Regions from separate parts of the Caldisalinibacter kiritimatiensis genome, predicted to be linked through region 1. Evidence: riboswitches for the same ligand, from Rfam matches in the RefSeq annotation. Region 1 holds a riboswitch; the other holds the start of a gene.
The links. Region 1 has a riboswitch for cobalamin ahead of cobU (bifunctional adenosylcobinamide kinase/adenosylcobinamide-phosphate guanylyltransferase). Riboswitches for the same ligand answer to the same signal wherever they lie in the genome.
Positions count from the first base shown of each region.

Region 1 (3,219 bases):
CACCCTGGAGAAGTTTTAAAATGCCATGTATCTTTAATATCTAATCCCAATAGATATGCAATAATTACTCTCATTACTCCACCGTGGGTAATTAATAAAACTGTCTCTTTCTCTTTAGTTATTATTTCATTAATAAAATTTACAACTCTGTTGTGTAAATCCTGTAAACTCTCTCCACTAGGTATCCTGTAATTTATATAGTTATTAGTCCATTCTTTCCACTCAGTAGAATGTACTTTAACTATTTCATCAAGCATTTTACCATCAAATATTCCAAAATTTATCTCTTTTAATTTCTCTGTTTCATTAACTTTTAATTTATTCCCCTTTGTTATTTCTTTTGAAGTAATTAGTGCTCTTTTAAGAGGACTTGAATATACTTTATCAATCCTTTTATCCTTTAAATATTTTTTTATCCTTTTTATTTGTTTAAAACCTCTTTCGGTAAGAGGAAAATCTGTCCATCCACTATATATACCGTTAACATTAGCCTTTGTTTCTCCATGCCTTACAATAATAAATTTCAAATCATCAACTCCTTAATTAAATAGATGGAAAAAATAAATATTGATTGAGATACTTCAATAATAGCACCGACCGTATCCCCTGTCATACCACCTATTTTGCTTTTTATTTTATTAGTTAAAAGGAGTATAATAATAAAAGTTAGTAAAATCCCTAAAATAAATATATAGTTATTAAAAACAAATAAAGCCACTATTCCAGTAATAACTAAGTTAAAAAAAACTTCTTTAATTTCACAGTTTTCTATAAAGCCTTTTCCCATTCCCCTTTCTTTTCTAGCATAATCACTAATAGAGCATGCAATAACTGCACAGCTTCTACCTATAACCGGCATAATAATAAATGTTTTGTAATCCAAATAATAACTAATAACTAAATTAAAAATTAAAGTAAAAATAATAGCTAGTACACCAAAAGTACCTATCCTACTGTCCTTCATTATTTCAAGAATTCTTTCTTTATCTCTATTACTAAAAAGCCCATCAAAGGAATCCGCAAGTCCATCTATATGAAGTCCTCCTGTTATCCAAAGATAAAATAACCATATAAGTAAAACAGTAATGGGCTTCTTAAGATAAATACTACTAAAGGATATAATCCATAATAAAACACCTATAGTTAAGCCTATTAAAGATACAAAGTTAACACCTTTTATGAAATCCTCTTCTTTATATTCAAAGGGATATTTAATTGGTAATCTAGTGAAAAATGTAAGCATTAACAGTAAACTTTTCATAAGAACCCTCACTTTATCTTCATAGGTATTCCTGAAACAGTGAAATAAACTTCTGAAGCCCTTTGTGCAAGATACTGATTTACTCGTCCTGCTATATCCCTGAATATATTTCCTAGTCTATAAGATGGAACTAATCCCATCCCTACTTCATTGGTCACTAATATCAATCTTTTTCCTTCACTTTTAACAACATTTAATAATTTATCTATTTCATTTAAAATATATTCTTCAACATTATCCACTTCTAACATATTGCAAGTATCAAAGTCTAATCCACTTTCAAGAAGTAAATTTGATACCATAAGCGTAATACAATCTAATAATATTACATCCCACTGCTTAAACCCATCTAAATCCTTAATCTCATCAAACTCCTTATATTTTTCTAATACTTTCCAATCCTTAGGTCTAGATTGCTTATGCTTTAATATTCTATCCTTCATATCTTTATCGCAGGAAATAGCTGTTGCTATATATAACACTCTTTTATTAGATTCTTTTGCCATATTTTCAGCAAATCTGCTCTTGCCACTCCTTGCTCCACCAGTGATTAAAATAATATCTTCCATATTCTCACCTTCTTTTAATTATTTTAATCCTTCAGATTGATAAAATCATAACAAAAACAAAAGACACATAGAGGTAATCTATGCGTCTCAAATTACTACCACATACTTCCCTCCGAAGTATTAGTTACTTACTTTAAGGCAGGTATCCTGACTCGTAGATCATATTACTCTCTTCCCCTTCCCATCTATATAAAAGCTAGATAGTGGTTTATGAAAGATTTCATCCCTACACACAGTAGCGGGGGCTGTAGAGGATTCTCACCTCTTTCCCTCTTAGCTTTCATAATGAAAGAACCTTAAAGCATATTAAGCTGTATTTTATTAGTTCAATTATATTTAATACAAACTTAGATGTCAAACTATTATATTGATGCCAGTTTAACTTATTACTACTAATTATACAAGTTCTCTATACCATCTACTTAATCCTTCTTCTAGTTTATGAAATTGAATAAAACGTGATTCTCTTAATACTTCTTTACCTTCTACAAATAAGATAATAGTAGGAGCTGTAAATACCGTAAATTGGCCTGAAACTTCAGGAGCCTCTTCAATTTTAGTATAACCACTATGTATTTGTGGATAGTCTTCTAAAAGCTTCTCAAGCTTAGGCTTAACGTCTTGACATACACTACATTTATCTGATGAAACATATAATAGGCTTAACGTATTCTTCTGTATAAACTGTTTTATATCATTTAACTCAACAAACTTTTTCATCCAGTTCACTCCTGTTTTTTAAAATAATATGTTGTCTTTCTTCTACTTTATTATACTCTTCTACTATGATATCCAAATGATCTTTTACTAATTTAAGTCCTTCTTCTACATCTTTAGCTCTAATAACTACTGGAACAAATTTTTTCTTTACTCTTGTGATATTTAGTCCAAATTGTCTTGATACTAAGACTTGTACATCATGTTTTTTTAGTATTTGTGATATCCCCTTTGCTTTTTTAGGGTCTCCATGTACTTCATCTTCGTGCTCTTCTTCTTCTGTTGTATTTGTAACCCTCTTAATATACTCCCAACCTTCTTTTGAAACACTGTAAATGTCATAAAAATTAGCATCTCCAAAGTGTCTATTAACAAATTCTTCTCCGTTATCTGTTGCACAAGCTATTATTAAATTCATTATACATCCTCCTATTCTTTAGTTTATTAGCATACGCCACTTTATACTTATACCCTCTATATGTATAATATAAAACCTTTCTTTTGTCAAAATATATTTTCATATTATTCTAAATTTAATGTATATTTATTACATAACTTTGACTGTAATTGTATTTGATGGTAAAATTGTATTATAAGTTTTAACTATTAAAGTAATATGTGTATTTAATTTTATATTTTGTAGATAGTTGCAAAATACAAAATTAAACTTAT
Region 1 covers NZ_ARZA01000177.1:25-3,243, reverse strand. Annotated here, with positions in the region: gene cobC (alpha-ribazole phosphatase) at 1-527, opposite strand, end outside; gene cobS (adenosylcobinamide-GDP ribazoletransferase) at 524-1,261, opposite strand; gene cobU (bifunctional adenosylcobinamide kinase/adenosylcobinamide-phosphate guanylyltransferase) at 1,270-1,830, opposite strand; cobalamin riboswitch at 1,951-2,144, opposite strand; gene L21TH_RS07820 (thioredoxin family protein) at 2,227-2,550, opposite strand; gene L21TH_RS07815 (NifB/NifX family molybdenum-iron cluster-binding protein) at 2,534-2,965, opposite strand.

Region 2 (3,219 bases), on a different contig from region 1:
AATAACCATTGCAAGTCCTGTTACCCCTCCAACTGCTAAATCTGCAGGTACTAAAAAAAATGAAAGTCCTAACGCTACTATAACAACCCCCAAAGTTATAATAATGTAGTCTTTTATAAGTTTTTTCAAATTAACCCCCTCCGTTTGAATTTTTTCCTCTTACAGCTCCTTTATAATGTACATGTCAAATTAAATAATGCTTTATATTAAATTTAAACAGATAACCTCAGTAAAAATAGAATAAAGATAATCATTCCAAATAATGCAAATGGATAGGTAGCAGCATATCCTGCAGCTACATCATCGCTATTTACTGAATCAATTGCCGCTCCTAATCCAGGTGTACTAGTCATTCCTCCACAAAGAACACCTGCAAGCATAATCCAATTTATTTTAAATAAATATCTGCCTATTGCAAATCCTATTAATATTGATACATTAGCACATGTAAGTGCAATTATTAATAAATAAACTCCTTCGCCTTTTATGGAGGTTATAGTCGAGTATCCATATCTCAATCCCACAATAGCAAGAAATATTGAAAGGGTTAGCTCTCTTATAGCACCTAGAGTTTTAGGACTCATTCTAAAGTTCATAAAGCCAATCTCTCCAATATGTCCTAGAATTAAAGCTGATATTAGCACACCACCTGTAGATCCTAAACTAAAGTAACCAATTGTATTTCCCATATAAACTTCAATTTGTCCTATTAGAAAACCAACTAAACACACTAAAATAAATGATAATACATCAAAACGATTATATTCTGAAATTGACTGTTCTTCATCGTTTTTCATTATCTGCTTAAAAAACTCTTTTTCTTTTTCTATATCAATATTAAAAATCATGGGGAAAATCCTCATAGCAAAAATCACTACACTAACCCCTGGAATATAGCCTACTGCATAACCAAGTCCAACCATTGCCTCTGTTTCCTTTCCAAAACTAGATACTGATTCAAGTGCTGCTGCTAAGCCTGGAGAACTCGTTAAAGCACCTACATATGTTCCTGCAATGGCATAAATGTTTGTATCTCCACCAAACCTACTCATTATATAGCAAGTTGCTGCACCAGTAAAAGTAATAATAAATCCAAGTAAAACAAATTTTAATCCATATTTCTTTATAACTTTACCGATGTCTTTAGACGCTAGTAACCCAACTGATGCTATAAAGCATATCAATGTAAAAAGGAATAACTCTCTTGGTATCATCCCATTTAATAATATTTTTTTAACATATAAAGGTACATTTTCAGTATGTTCATAAGGAAGAATATATTTTTTATAAACAACCCATCCTATAAATAAGCCTGTAAATAATCCTCCTGAATTCCCTAGTTTAAAATTTTTTATCTTTATCCTTCCAATAATTAATCCTGAAATAACTGATAAAAAAATCAGTACAAATGGATTAGTAATAAATTGAGTATAATTAAAATTCATAGTTATTAAGCCTCCTTTAAATTAGCAAACAAAAAACACCCTTGGAGGAACTTAAGGGTGTTGTATACAAATAAGCACAAAAACAAACGCATATTAAGCGTCACTACGCTTATCCGTAACACCTCCCCATCCTCGTGAGTTATATCGGTGTTGTTCTTTATGGCAGGTCTCCTGACTTAGGGTCATAGTAAACCTATACCTTCCCATTTCTATTTTGAAACAGTGGCACATATAGATTTACTCCCCATCACAGTGGCGGGACCGTGTTGGATTTTCACCAAACTTCCCTTTTAAATTCTTGATTTAAATTTAAATCAAGAATACCATAAAGCACCATATTAAGTTTTATTAATTAAATTTTAAATTAATTAACTAGATAAGTCAATGTTTAGTTTTTTAACTTTTCTTTACATTTTAAATTTTCTAAAATAGTTTGTGATTTATTTCCAACCAATATAATAACATAACTTATTATAGTTCTAATAAAAAATTATGTGTTAAAATATATTATATAAGGCGAGGAATTTAAATTTTCCCCACCTTATCATTGGATTTCACTTGATTTATTGACTTTTTTTCTTAATGTATATATAAACAGGTAAACCTACTAGAGTCATCGCTATACCTATAAGTGCATTTGTCGTATCTGTAAATAAAGTATTAATTAGGATGTATGCTCCTCCACATATACCTATCAATGGAACTATAGGATAAAGTGGCACTTTATAAGGTCTTTCGATGTGCTTATATTTAGTTCTTAATATAAATATACCAGCAACTGTCATAGTAAAGAAAATCCAAAGTACAAACATTACTAATGTAGTCAACGTTTCAAAAGAACCTGTAAATACATATATACATGCAAGTAACACTTCTAACATGAATGCATTAAGAGGAGTATTGAATCTCTCATCTACTTTACCTATTTGCTTTGAGAAGGGAAGCAATCCATCCTGTGCCATAGCGAATGGAATTCTAACACCTGTTAATAAATATCCGTTTAAAGCTCCGAAAACTGATATTAAAATACCTGCTGATACTAAACTTGCTCCTGTACTACCAAACAATACAATAGCTGCATCAGATGCAGGTGATTGAGATGCTATAACTTCTTGAACTGGAATTACATTTATTATTGCTAGGTTAATTAAGACGTAAACAGTAATTATAGTTAATAGTCCAATTACAATTGCTTTAGGTAAGTCTTTTCTAGGATTTTTAAGCTCTCCAGCTATATTTCCTACTCCTACCCAACCGTCATATGCCCATAGAGTTCCAAGTATTGCAGCTCCAAAACCTGTAACTGTAGCTGAACCCACTGCTGTACTTGACATACTATGAGCTGTACCTTTAAATAAACCGTAGAAAATAATTATAAATATAGGTAATAATTTTCCTACTGTTGAAATAGATTGTATTTTACTTCCAACTTTTGTAGACAGCACATTACCTATCATAATTGTAAATAATAATACAACTGCTAATATCTTTTGCTGTATTTCAGTCATAGGCACAAAATATGTTGCTTGAGTAGCTGTAATTATAGCAAGAGCTGCAGCTGCACCTGGTACATATATCATAGTTTGTACCCAACCAAATAAAAATGCCCATTTCTCACCATATAACTCTTTAAGGTATACAAAAACTCCACCAGTCTTAGGAATAGCAGTAGCAATTTCTGCTATCGTGAGTGCTGATGCCATAGTTATAAGTCCGCCAGCTATCCATGCTAATATTCCAAATAAAGGAGTTCCTGCATTACTGAAAACTGAAG
Region 2 covers NZ_ARZA01000125.1:27,518-30,736, forward strand. Annotated here, with positions in the region: gene L21TH_RS05985 (YitT family protein) at 1-129, opposite strand, end outside; gene L21TH_RS05990 (aspartate-alanine antiporter-like transporter) at 213-1,445, opposite strand; cobalamin riboswitch at 1,590-1,788, opposite strand; gene L21TH_RS05995 (APC family permease) at 2,009-3,219, opposite strand, start outside.
Region 2: another riboswitch for cobalamin. It lies ahead of L21TH_RS05990 (aspartate-alanine antiporter-like transporter); the one in region 1 lies ahead of cobU (bifunctional adenosylcobinamide kinase/adenosylcobinamide-phosphate guanylyltransferase).